DNA from 2 places in the Bariatricus sp. HCP28S3_D3 genome. Region 2 is predicted to be linked to the other one. Evidence: predicted binding sites of a transcription regulator. Region 2 holds the regulator's gene; the other holds the start of a gene.
What was found. The regulator Rex, encoded in region 2, represses fermentation and respiration genes when NADH is low (regulators of the CRP and FNR family bind a similar motif). The targets are predictions, from matches to a motif close to ATTGTTAANTANTTAACAAT.
Positions count from the first base shown of each region.

Region 1: a site for Rex is predicted at 3,884-3,903, ahead of ACTNB3_RS08570 (NAD(P)-binding protein). Genes of this name have one in related genera too.

Region 1 is NZ_JBQHTK010000010.1:18,061-25,218, reverse strand. Features, by position in the region: gene ACTNB3_RS08580 (LrgB family protein) at 1-78, shown strand, start outside; gene ACTNB3_RS08575 ([FeFe] hydrogenase, group A) at 143-1,885, opposite strand; gene ACTNB3_RS08570 (NAD(P)-binding protein) at 1,879-3,711, opposite strand; gene ACTNB3_RS08565 (aldose epimerase family protein) at 4,012-5,043, shown strand; gene glpK (glycerol kinase GlpK) at 5,484-6,977, shown strand; gene ACTNB3_RS08555 (TetR/AcrR family transcriptional regulator) at 7,075-7,158, opposite strand, start outside.
Region 2 is NZ_JBQHTK010000006.1:90,754-97,911, forward strand. Features, by position in the region: gene ACTNB3_RS06825 (DUF1653 domain-containing protein) at 1-203, shown strand, start outside; gene ACTNB3_RS06830 (GntR family transcriptional regulator) at 334-972, shown strand; gene ACTNB3_RS06835 (NADP-dependent isocitrate dehydrogenase) at 998-2,194, shown strand; gene ACTNB3_RS06840 (ABC-F family ATP-binding cassette domain-containing protein) at 2,238-4,163, opposite strand; gene ACTNB3_RS06845 (redox-sensing transcriptional repressor Rex) at 4,307-4,957, shown strand; gene ACTNB3_RS06850 (NAD(P)H-hydrate dehydratase) at 5,055-6,578, shown strand; gene alr (alanine racemase) at 6,575-7,158, shown strand, end outside.

The DNA.
Region 1 (7,158 bases), on a different contig from region 2:
GCTATGAGTAGTCTTTCTATAGTTGTATCAGGGATTTTAACTGTGATTGCTGCGTCGGTTTTTGCGCAGTTTTTATAATGATGTTATAAGAATGCCCTCCGTTAAAACGGAGGGCATTGTATTTAGTAATTATAATCTCAGATTAATTCCCGCGCGGCATCTCCCATGCATTATGGTCTGTATGGAGAAGCATATGAGCTTTATGAGAACATGGTTTTTCCATATAATCTTCATAGAGCTTCAGAACATCCGGGTTCTCGTGTGAGAAACGGATCTTGGAATGCTCATCCAGGAAGTACAGATTCTTTCCACGCTCATGTGCAAGTTCTTCGCCGTCGTGGATCGGCTGGCCACCGCCGCCTACACATCCGCCAGGACATGCCATGACTTCTACAAAGTCATAATGTACTTCCCCGTGTTCAATCGCTTCAATCAGCTTTCTGGTATTGCCAAGTCCGCTGACAACAGCAGCGCGAACGGTTGCGTCTCCAAGTTTTACTTCTGCTTCAATAACACCGGTACCGAAAGCAGGGCTTCTTACAGCTTTGAAAGCATCCGGATCCGGATTGCGTCCTGTTACCAGATAGTGAGCGGAACGAAGAGCTGCTTCCATTACACCGCCGGTTGCACCGAAGATGACACCTGCACCGGAACCTTCTTTCATAAGCGGATCACATTCACGATCAACCAGAGTTTTCGGATCAATGTGAGCAGAACGGATCATACGTGTCAGCTCGCGGGTGGTAAGAACAACATCGGTGTCGTGTCCGGCATATTCTTTGTAGAAGAGTTCCATATTGCTTTCACCTTTCTTTGCCACGCAAGGCATAATAGAAACCGTGAAAATATCTTCCGGAGCAACTCCGATAGACTGAGCAAAGTAAGTCTTCATAACAGCGCCGAACATCTGCTGCGGTGATTTCGCGGTAGACAACTGTGGAACCAGATGCGGATACTGGGATTTGATGAAACGGATCCAGCCCGGGCAGCAGGATGTGAACATCGGTCGGAGCTTCAGTTCACCCTTTGTAAATCTTTCAAGGAACTCATTTCCTTCTTCCATGATAGTAAGGTCGGCAGAGAAGGTGGTGTCAAATACGTAATCAACACCGAGTCTCTTGAGAGAATCCATAATCTTTCCGACAGTAGCCTCTTCGATTGGAAGGCCGAGTGCTTCGCCCCATGCTGCACGAACGGCAGGAGCAACCTGGGCAACGACTACTTTCTTCTTATCTGCAATAGCGTTCCATACTTTCTCCGTGTCATCTCGTTCACGAAGAGCACCAACCGGGCAATGTGTAATACACTGACCGCATAATGAGCAGGATACTTCGGAAATCTTGCGGTTTCCGGTAACATTGATTGTGGTTCTTGAACCGGTACTGGTTACATCCCAGATATGTAAATCCTGAATCTTATCGCATACCTGAATACAGCGCATACATTTGATACATTTCTTAGAATCCCGGATTAGTGGGAAGTCTTTGTCCCACGGGAATTCTTCCAAACGCTGTTTGAATGGAATATCAATAATATTTAAATCATTGGCAAGCTGCTGAAGAGCACAGTTTCCGCTTCGAACACAGGTTGCACACTTGCTGTCATGCTGAGAAAGAATGAGTTGGACATTCTTGCGTCTGGCCGCACGAACCTTCGGGCTGTTGGTGTAAAGCACCATACCTTCTTTTACAACATTGTTACAAGAAGTGATCAGCTTCTCCATGCCTTCCAGTTCAACAAGACAGACACGGCATGCTGCGATTTCATTAATTCCCTTTAAATAGCAGAGCTTCGGAATCGGAATGCCGGCACTTGCTGCGGCCTCCATAATCGTTGTACCCTCAGGTACTGAAAGTTGTTTATTATCAATTGTAATGTTTACCATAATTTTTCCCGGCCTCCTTTGAAGCTGCCGTAGCCGAAGTGGTCGCAGCGCAGACATCTGCTGGCTTCCTGTTTTGCTTCTGCTTCGGTCATACAGTTTTCTACACCGTTGAAGTCACAGACACGTTCGCAAGCTTCACGTTCGGTCATGTTGACTCTTCCGCACGGCGGGCGGTCGTCGAGACGAGCTTCCGGAATCTCAACATCACAGCTGATTACGTGATGGTATCCGAGATATTCGTCAATATTTGCAGCTACTACTTTGGCAGCAGCAATTGCTTTGATTACAGATGCAGGACCTGATGCACAGTCACCACCGGCAAATACGCCTGGGATATTATCAAATCCGCCGTATTTCTGCGTGCTGATCTTACCGCGCTGTACAGGAACACCTGCTTCTTCGAAATGCTGGTATTCAATATCCTGTCCGATTGCTACGATCAGAGTTTGGCACGGAATAAATATATCCGGCTCTCCGGTCGGGCGTACACTTGCACGGCCGTCCTTGATCTTACTGATCATCTGAGGAGTTACATAAATACCTGTTACATGTCCGTTCTCATCGGTTGCGATGCGTGACGGAGCCATCAGGGTCTGAACTTCGATTCCTTCTGCAACAGCACCCTCAATCTCAGCCGGAAGAGCAGTCATATCTGCAACACGGCGACGATAAACGATGCTCACTTTCTTGGCACCGAGACGTTTTGCAGTACGTACAGCATCCATAGAAACGTTTCCGCCTCCGATGACAGCAACTTCCTGTCCGGTAAGATCCGGATTCTGTTCTTTTCCGACATCACGAAGGAACTGAACTGCGGAAAGAACACCTTCAGCATGTTCACCTTCGATACCAAGCTTCTTATCGGTACTTGCACCGATCGTGATAAGTACGGCATCATACTCTTCGCGAAGGCTCTGAATGGTCATATCTTCACCGATTCTTTTGCCGTAGATTACTTCCACACCGGTCTCGAGAATTGCATTGATATCATCATCAAGACGATCTTTCGGAAGACGATAGTTCGGAATGCCATAGCGGAGCATACCGCCGAGCTTCGGAAGCATCTCGAACACGGTTGTCTGGTGACCCATAAGCTGCAGATAATAAGCCGCACTTAAGCCGCCCGGACCTCCGCCTACGATAGCAACACGTTTGCCGGTTGACGGTCCGCACTTCGGAGGCGGTACCTTTCCGGCATAGTCAGCAGCCATTCTCTTAAGACCACGGATATTGACAGCATCATCCACAATATTACGACGGCAGCGTGCCTCGCATGGATGTTCACAGATAAATCCACAGGTAGTCGGGAACGGATTGTCCTTACGAATCAGGCGGATCGCATCTGCATAGCGTCCTTCTCCAACCAGAGCGATATATCCAGGAATATCAACATGAGCCGGGCAAAGAGATACACACGGAACCGGCTGTGAGTAATGGCATGTACATCTCCCCTGATGCACATGTTCTTCGTAATCTTCACGGCAGCCGATCAGGCTCTTGTAAACCATATGTGCTGCTTCATAGCCAATCGCACAGTCAGCACCTTCCATGATTGATACTGCGAGCTCTTCCATAAGATCAAGCGTATCCATCGTTGCATCGCCGTTCATAACATCTGTCAGCAGGTTCTTCAGCTGCCACAGACCGATTCGACACGGAACACATTTTCCACAGGTGTGTGTATGACACATCTCAAGAAATGCACGTGTCATGTCCACCGGACAAAGTCCCGGAGGACTGGATTCGATTCTGCGTTCCAGATCTTTGTAAAGCCCTTCAATGACAAGCTGGGCACGATCCGGAGCAGAAATTTCAAGTCTACTCATAGTTCTTTTCTCCTTTAAATATAAAATGATGTTGGGGGCATAAGCCTATGGCATCTGCTTGGCCTTTTCTATCGATTTAATTTATAAGCAGACGTCATAAAACTGAACATTCTATAAATACATTGTACTAAAATTAAAACAATTTAGCAAGCTAAGTTAAAATATAGTCAGGATGGATAAAAATATAACAATGTGGTGGATTCTTTGATTTTAAATCATATCTTTTTTTGCTGAAATATGGTATTCTAAAAATAAAAATAACCTCGGCGTAGGGGATTTGAAGAAAGGGCGGATGGAATGATGAAAATAACAGATTTTGGGGCAACCGTGAATGGTGATGAGACGAAGCTTTATACTTTGACGAATTGTAATAACATGGAGATTTCCGTAACAGACTATGGAGCTGCGCTTACTCAGGTTATCGTGCCGGACAAAGAGGGAAATCTCTGTGATGTGGTTCTCGGCTATGATGAAGCAGCGGAATATGAAGCAGGCGGACTTTTCCTGGGGGCAACCGTGGGAAGAAGTGCGAACCGGATCGGCGGAGCTTCTATTGAGATTAATGGGAAGATCTATGAACTTGTGAAGAATGATAATGATAATAATCTGCACAGTGGACCGGATTTTTATCATAACAGAGTCTGGGATGTTAAAGAAGCTGAAGAGGATCATGTTACCTTTGTTCTGGAAAGTCCGGACGGAGATCAGGGATACCCCGGAAATCTGCATATAGAAGTAACATACACACTGACAGAGGATAATGCCGTAAAGATTTCTTATTATGGTGTATCGGATGAGGATACCGTGATCAATATGACGAATCACAGCTATTTTAACATGGATGGACATGCATCGGGAGATGTGATGGAACAGGAAGTATGGATCGATGCGGATGCATTTACCCGCGCAGACAAGGAATCCATTCCGACCGGAGAAATTGTTCCTGTTGAGGGGACACCGATGGATTTCCGTACAAAGAAAAAACTTGGACGGGATATCTATGATGATTATGAAGCGTTAAATTATGGTATGGGATACGATCACAACTGGGTTCTGAACAATGATGGTAAATTCGCCAAAGTAGCAGAAATGCATTCGGATGAAAGCGGTATTACGATGGAAGTCTATACGGATTTACCGGGAATGCAGCTTTATACCGGTAACTTTATTATTGATGAAAAGGGCAAAGGCGGTGCGAGCTATCATAAACGGCAGGCGGCATGCTTTGAGACTCAGTATTTCCCGGATGCAATCCACAAAGAGAATTTCCCGGGACCGATCTGCAGAAAAGGAGATACCTACAAGACAACCACAATGTACAAATTTGTGTAGCGCTATAGATATAATCTATATATTGGCTTTATATATCAAAATAACTGATTTGCTTTTTGCGTTGATACGAGATACAATAGAGACACAAAGAGGTAGCCAATACCAATAATTGCAAAATTCCCTTCTAAAATTAAAAGACCTTTCAGGAACGCTTGCCTGAAAGGTTTTTTGCATGCAAGAGAATATCTTTTTTACAGAAAATGTGTTATTCTAAAATTGCAAAGAGTTTCTGCTGAAATAGCTTATAGATATGATCTATATATAGAGGGGTTATATTAAAATTACTGATTTGATTTTTGCATTGATACGAGATACAATAAAGACACAAAGAGGTAGCCAATACCAATAATTGCAAAATTCCCTTCTAAAATTAAAAGAGCCTTTCAGGAACGCTTGCCTGAAAGGTTTTTTGCCATATAAAAATAAATGGAGGAATGGTAATGAAAAAATACGTAATGGCACTGGATCAGGGCACCACAAGTTCGCGCTGTATCTTATTTGACAAGCAGGGCAATATCTGCAGTATGGCACAAAAAGAATTTAAGCAGATCTATCCTCAGCCCGGTTGGGTAGAACATGATGCGATGGAGATCTGGGCATCGCAGCTCTCCGTTGCAGCGGAAGCGATCAGCAAGATCGGTGCATCGGGGACTGAGATTGCTTCGATCGGAATCACGAATCAGAGAGAAACAACGGTCGTATGGAACAGGCATACCGGAAAACCGGTATATCACGCGATCGTGTGGCAGTGCAGAAGGACGGCAGACCGGATCGAAAGACTGGTGGAAGACGGGCTCTCTGATTATGTTCATGAGACAACAGGCTTAATACCGGATGCGTATTTCAGTGCTTCGAAGGTGGCGTGGATCCTGGATAACGTCGAAGGAGCAAGGGAAGAAGCAGAGGCGGGAGATCTGCTGTTCGGTACGATCGATACCTGGCTGATCTGGAACCTGACGAAAGGAACTGTACATGTTACTGATTATACCAACGCTTCCAGGACGATGATGTTCAATATTCATGATCTTTGCTGGGATGAAAAAATACTGGAATATTTCCGGATTCCGAAATCCATGCTCCCGGATGTGAAACCGTCCAGCCATATCTACGGATATACAGAAGGAAGCGTATTGGGAGACAGTATCCCGATCGCAGGGGCAGCAGGTGATCAGCAGGCTGCACTTTTCGGACAATGCTGTTTCACGGCGGGAGATGTGAAGAATACATACGGGACCGGATGCTTCCTCCTGATGAATACGGGGGAAAAGGCGGCAGCCTCCCGGAACGGTCTTCTTACAACGATAGCAGCCAGTGTGGAAGGAAAAGTCCAGTATGCGCTGGAAGGCAGTGTGTTCGTGGCCGGCGCGGGAATCCAGTGGCTCCGTGATGAGATGAGGATGATTAAGAATGCCGCGCAGTCGGAAGAATACGCCATGTCAGTAAAAGACACGAATGGAGTCTATATTGTACCGGCGTTTACTGGTATCGGAGCACCATATTGGAATCAGTATGCCAGAGGAACCATTGTCGGAGTTACAAGGGGATGCAGTAAGGAACATTTTATTCGGGCAATGCTTGAATCTATGGCTTATCAGACAAAAGACATTCTTGATGTGATGGAACAGGAATCCGGCGTGAAGATCACAAGCCTGAAAGTGGATGGCGGCGCTTCCATGAATAATTTCCTGATGCAGTTCCAGTCCGATGTTCTGGACGTGGATGTACTGAGGCCGGAATGCGTCGAGACAACCGCTCTGGGCGCTGCGTATCTGGCCGGAATTGCTGTCGGATATTGGGAAAATACGGACGATATCCGTGAAAACTGGGCACTTTCCAGAACATTTGCTTCTGAAATGCCGGGTGAAACCAGAGAAAAACTGGTGAAGGGATGGAAGAAAGCTGTGAAATGCGCGCTGGTGTGGGCAGAAGAATAAAGAAGGAGACTGTAGGAAAATCGAAAGTCTTAGAAAGGAGGAGGTGTGACCCGAATGGGGCACGCCTCCCAATAACGTCTTTTATAAAAACGTTTTTCTAAAATATCCCATCCAGATAATGCCCCAGTGAACGCCGGATATTTCCTTCAAAATCTGTATCTCCGTTATGGAGACACCATTC
Region 2 (7,158 bases):
TGATCATGCGATTTCTTGATCTGAGCAGCAACGAAGAAAAACTGCGGTTCCTTCAAAAATATAAAACAGAACTCACAGATGAATTCCTTTCCGCCGCTGCGCAGAGTATGGATTTTACAGAAAATGCACAGACGATGGAAATGCGATACCAGCAGTTGGTAAAATACATCAAGACATTGATGAAGTATGAAAAACGGATGTAGCAGAAAAAATAATCTAGCCTATTGACAATAAATGTATCGTTGTATACAATGATACAAAAATGAGCCAGGTTTACTTGGGTCAGATTTTATATTGACCCCAACAAAAAATATAGTTTTCAGGAGCAGAATCATGGATAAATATTCACTGAGGGGACAGGTTTTTCAGGAGATCCGCGAGGACATTCTGAAAGGCAAATTTAAGGAAAATGAAGAATTACGAGAAGCAACACTGGGTAAGGAACTTGGAGTCAGCAGGACGCCGGTTCGGGAAGCACTCCGTCAGCTGGAGCTGGAGGGGCTGGTTCACATTATTCCGAACAAAGGGGCCTATGTGACGGGCATTACGGAGAAGGACGTGCATGATATCTATATGACGCGTTCCATGCTTGAAGGCCTATGTGCACGTTGGGCGGCTGAGCACATTTCAGAGGAGCAGATTCAGGAAATGGAAGAAGTCCTGCTTCTTACAGAATACCACTTGGATCGTGGAAATGCCGAACAGCTTGCAGAACTTGACGGAAAGTTTCATGAGGTTCTTTATGACGCAAGTCAGAGCCGGATACTCAGACATATTCTTTCTGATTTTCATAAATATGTTCAGGTGGCAAGAAAACGATCCGTGAAGAAAGAAGACAGGGCAAAAAAATCTCTGGAAGAACACCGGGAGATCCTGAATGCACTACGGACCGGAGATGCGGACCGTGCAGAAGAACTGGCACATATTCATATCCTGAATGTTATGGAGAATCTTCATATTGAGCAGGAATAACAGGCAAAAGAAAGGAAGAGTAAGCATGAGCAAGATTCAGATGACGACACCAATTGTTGAGATGGACGGAGATGAGATGACAAGGATCCTGTGGAAGATGATCAAGGAGCATCTTCTTCTTCCGTATATTGATTTGAAGACAGAATATTATGATCTGGGCCTGAAACACAGAGACGAGACAAACGATCAGGTTACTGTGGATTCTGCAATCGCAACGAAGAAATATAAGGTTGCAGTAAAATGTGCAACGATCACTCCGAACGCAGCCCGTGTGAAAGAGTATAATCTGAAAGAAATGTGGAAGAGCCCGAATGGAACCATTCGTGCGATCCTTGACGGTACTGTATTCCGTGCACCCATCGTTGTAAAAGGAATTGAACCTTGTGTAAAGAACTGGAAAAAGCCGATCACGATTGCAAGACATGCTTACGGGGATGTTTACAAAGGTTCTGAAATGAAGATCCCGGGTGCCGGAAAGGTAGAACTGGTTTATACCGCAGAGGACGGAACCGAGACGAGAGAGCTGGTTCATAATTTTACCGGATCCGGAATTGTTCAGGGCATGCATAATATTGATCAGTCAATCGAGAGTTTTGCAAGAAGCTGTTTTAACTATGCACTGGATACGAAACAGGATCTCTGGTTTGCAACGAAAGATACGATTTCCAAGAAATACGACCATACCTTTAAAGATATTTTTCAGGAGATTTTTGATGCAGATTACAAAGAGAAGTTTGAAGAAGCCGGAATCGAGTATTTCTATACGCTGATCGACGATGCCGTAGCACGTGTGATGAAGTCTGAAGGCGGTTATATCTGGGCATGTAAGAACTATGACGGTGATGTGATGAGTGACATGGTTTCTTCCGCATTCGGATCACTGGCCATGATGACTTCCGTGCTGGTATCTCCGGAAGGATACTATGAATATGAGGCAGCACACGGAACGGTACAGCGGCACTATTACAAGCACCTGAAAGGAGAAGAAACATCTACTAACTCCGTGGCAACGATCTTTGCATGGACGGGGGCACTCAGAAAACGTGGTGAGATGGATGGAAATCAGGAGCTGATGGATTTTGCCGATAAGCTGGAAAAGGCAACGATCGATACAATTGAAAGCGGAAATATGACTAAAGATCTTGCACTGATCACGACGCTTCCAAATCCGACTGTATTGAACAGCGAAGATTTTATCAAAGCGATCGCTGAGAGATTGTAAATAAAAACAGGAAAAACGCGCCGATAAGGCGCGTTTTTAACAGTTATTCAGCCAGCTCTTCCCATTTTTCATAGAGCTCTTCCAGCTCTTCTTCATTTGCAGCCTTTTCCTTTGCCAGTTCCTGACACCGGACGGAATTGGTATAGATTTCTTCCTGCATAAGAAGCGTATCGATCTCCTGGTTTCGTTCTTCCAGCCGGGTAATGCGTTCTTCCGTCTTTTTCAGTTCGTTCTGACGCTTCCGGATTCTTGCTTGTTCTTCTTTCTGTTCCTGCCAGCTCATTTTGGACTGGGACATTGAAGAAGTGCCTTCATTCGTAGATTGCTTGTCTGAAATATTGCCACCGGCGTATGCCGTCGTGAGTTCCTCTTTCTTTTCGAGATAGTAATCGTAGTTTCCAATATAATTTACAAAAGTATGGTTCACCAGGTCAAGAATACGCGTGGCTGTCTGGTTGATGAAATAACGGTCATGGGACACATAAAGTACGGTTCCGGTGTACTCATTCAATGCATTTTCCAAAATTTCTTTCGAAGCGATGTCCAGGTGGTTCGTAGGCTCGTCCAAAATCAGGAAGTTCGCCTCGGAGAGCATCAGCTTTGCAAGAGATACTCGTCCGCGTTCTCCGCCGCTCAAATCACCGATCATCTTAAATACATCATCGCCTGTGAATAAAAATGCAGCTAGAACATTCCGGATCTGTGTATTCGTAAGTGTCGGATAATCATCGGAGATCTCTTCAAAGATCGTTTTTTCCATGTGAAGTACGTGATGTTCCTGATCGTAGTAACCGATATGTACATTGGTTCCCAGTGTAAAGCTTCCCGAATCCGCCGCGATCACATTGTTCAAAATCTTAAGCAGTGTCGTTTTCCCTGTTCCGTTATCGCCTACGATGGCTACATGTTCACCTCGCTTAATCTCGAAGCTGACATCCTGAAAAAGGACCTGGGGAGCAAATGATTTTCCAAGGCCTTCAACGCGAAGCACGTCGTTCCCGCTAACACAGGAAGGCTCCAGGCTTAAATGAATATCGGTATTCAGCTCAACCGGTTTTTCAACAGGTGTGATTTTGTTTAACAGCTTTTCCCGGCTTTCCGCACGTCGGATTGATTTCTCCCGGTTGAAGGAACGAAGCTTTTCGATGACTGCCTCCTGATGCTTGATTTCCCGTTGCTGATTCAGATATTCTTTCAGCCTTGCGTCTCTGAGCTGCTGTTTCTTCTGGGCATAATCTGAATAATTTCCCATATATGTCATCAGTGTACCGTTTTCAATCTCCAGCACTTTCGTTACGACACGATTCAAAAAATAACGGTCGTGGGAGACGATGAGCACTGCACCGGAGTAATTCAGCAGGTAGTTCTCAAGCCATGCGATTGAATTCATATCCAAGTGATTGGTAGGCTCATCCAGCAGTAAAATATCCGGTTTCGTCAGCAGAAGTTTGCCGAGGGAAACACGTGTCTTCTGGCCGCCGGAAAGGGCGTCCACCGGTTTCTGAAATTCATCCTCAGTAAACCCAAGGCCTTTAAGAACACCGACCAGTTCGCTTTTATAAGAATAGCCGTCAGCACGTTCAAATGCAGCGGTAAGTCTATGATAAGTGTCAAGTTTCATCTGAAGTGCGTCACCGGTCAGCGTACTGATTTCCAGTTCCAGTGCACGAATCTGACGTTCCATTTCGATAATCTCAGATTTGGCGGTGCGGACTTCTTCGTAAATGGTATTCCCGCTCATCAGGTCCTGGTGCTGGGCAAGATAGCCCATTGTTTTTCCTTTGGTAAGAATTACATCACCGTCATCACTATTCAATTCACCGACGATCATTTTCAAAATTGTGGATTTCCCGGCGCCGTTCAGACCGACCAGCGCCGCTTTCTCACGGTCTTCTATATGAAAGGAGCCTTTATTCACAATAACCTGCTCCCCAAAGGATTTCGTTAAATTGTGGCATGCCAGTATCATTTTCAAACCTCCTTATACTGTAGAAATAGGTACTGTCTACCTCATTATATCGGAAATACAATAAAAAACAACTATTAAGTTTGACTTTTTTATGTCATTTTTATATAATGAAATTTAGAATAAGAATGGAAGGTGGATGTCAGGTGGAAGAAAGAGAAATATCTCAGGCAGTAATCAGAAGACTTCCGAGATACTATCGTTATCTTGGCGAATTGCTGGAACACGGTGTGGAACGAATATCCTCCAACGATTTGAGCAAGAGAATGAAAGTAACTGCATCCCAGATTCGTCAGGACCTTAATAATTTTGGTGGATTTGGACAACAGGGATACGGGTATAATGTAAAATACTTATATACGGAAATAGGGAAAATTCTGGGACTGGACAACCAACATAACATGGTCATTATCGGTGCCGGTAATCTTGGACAGGCACTGGCTAATTATGCAGCATTTGAAAAAAGAGGTTTTGTATTAAAAGGATTATTTGACGTGAATCCACGACTTGTGGGAATTACGATCCGCGGTGTGGAGATCCGGATGATGGATGAACTGAGTGATTTTATTCAGAAGAATGATATTGAAATCGGAGTACTTGCGATTCCGAAGACAAGAGCCATAGATGTTGCGAATGTTCTGGTTGATAATGGTGTGCGGGCGATCTGGAATTTTGCACATACAGATTTGAATCTTCCGGATAATATTATTGTTGAGAACGTGCATTTATCGGAGAGTCTGATGAGACTTTCATACAATATAACACGTTATAATATGGAACATACAGATAATTCATAATTCGACAGAATGTGTTACACACATTTTGCCTGAATCGGCGTAATGAGAGAAGAGTTCCGGCTGCGGGGCTCTTTATTGCGTATTGGAAGGTGAGAATATGAAATATATATTGACGGCTGAACAGATGAAAGCGGCGGACGGAAGAATGATCCATGAGATCGGGATTCCTTCGCTGGTATTGATGGAACGTGCGGCGCTTCAGTGTATGGCTGCAATGAAAGAAGAGCAGATTGATCTGTCCTATGCACTGGTGGTATGCGGCTCCGGCAACAACGGTGGAGACGGATTCGCGGTGGCAAGACTGCTTGCCGAAGAAGGAAAAAGGGTCGATGTGTGTTTTGCCGGAAAATTGGAATCCAGGAGTGAAGAAACGAAGCAGCAGATGCATATTCTGGAAAATCTGGGCGTGTCTGTAGGAAACACTTTACCGGAGAAGGAATATAGTGTTATTATAGATGCCGTATTTGGAATCGGGCTTTGCCGAAATATCGAAGGACATTACCAGAATGTGATTGAACAAATGAACCGGTATCAGGGATACAAAGTTGCGATTGATACTCCGTCCGGAATTTCCGCTGACACCGGGGAAGTACTGGGATGTGCGTTCCGGGCTGATTTGACAGTCACGTTTGCATACGCTAAGGCAGGTCAGGTTTTCTTTCCGGGTTCCGAGTATGCGGGGAAAGTACTGGTAAAGGATATCGGCATTACGGATCCGGGCTTTGAAAACCGGGACGATCTTTATTTTATGCTGGAAAAACAGGATGTGATTTCCAGGATGCCGGAGAGAAAGCCGGATTCCAATAAAGGAAGCTATGGAAGGGTTCTTCTTATTGCCGGAAGTAGGGGAATGTCGGGGGCAGCGTACTTAAGTGCCCATGCGGCGTACATGGTAGGCGCAGGCCTTGTACGGATATACACGGAAGAATCCAACAGACAGATTCTTCAGCAGCTTCTGCCGGAAGCTATTATCACGACTTATGATGAGATGGCCTTAGATTGTTTCCGGGAACTTCCAGATCTGCTTCAATGGGCAGATATGGTCTGCATCGGATGCGGACTTGGAATTTCAGAGTATTCGCGGAGACTTTTTAAAATGACGCTGGAAATGAACCGGAAGCCGTGTGTGATTGATGCGGACGGTCTCAATCTTCTTGCGGAATTTACCGAAGAAGAGCGAAGAAAATGGGCGCGCCAGAAAGAACAGTATGTGCTGACACCTCATATGAAAGAAATGTCAAGATTGACAGGATATCCTGTTGCAGAACTAAAGAATCATAGGAACGCTCTTCTACGTGAGTTTGTTGAAAAAATGCAGGTCGTTTGTGCCATGAAAGATAGCAGAACACTCGTCGCAGCTTGCGGACATCCGACGTTTCTGAATTCATCCGGAAATGCAGCAATGGCGAAGGCCGGTTCCGGTGACGTGCTGGCAGGAACGATTGCCGGCCTGATGGCTCAGAACCTCCCGACTTTTGACGCGGCTGTGTTGGGAGTATATCTGCACGGCCTTGCCGGAGATACGGCAAGAGAAGAATGTGGATCCTACAGTGTGCTTGCTGAAGATCTCATCCGGGGGCTTGGCAGAACACTAAAAACTTTGGAGGAAAACTTGAAATGAAGACATATAACAGACTGCGTGCAGTGATCGATCTCGATGCAGTAATGTATAACATGCAAATGATGTATCGTAATATTAAAAACGATGCGCGGATGATCGTTGTCGTGAAAACGGACGGATACGGACATGGTGCCGTACCGATTGCAGAAATGTTAGAAGATGTGGAGTACGTATGGGGATATGCTGTGGCAACATTGGAAGAAGGGATCCTGCTTCGAAAAGCTGGGATTGGAAAACCGATTCTTTGCCTCGGATGCATTTTCCCGGATCAGATGGAAGCGATGATTCGGCATCAGATCCGTATGACGGTCTATGACGGTGAACTGGCAGCTCTGGCATCGGCAAAAGCAGAAGAACTGGGAATGAATGCAATCTTTCATATTAAGATTGATACCGGAATGTCCAGACTCGGATTTGCGCCGGATGACGTAAGCGTGAACGCAATCGAAAAGATCAGTCATCTTCCATGTGTAGAGCTGGAAGGAATGTTTACACATTTTTCGCGGGCTGATGAGAAAAATAAGGAGATCACAGATCAGCAATTTACTTCATATATCCGGGTTAAAGAAGAACTGGAGAA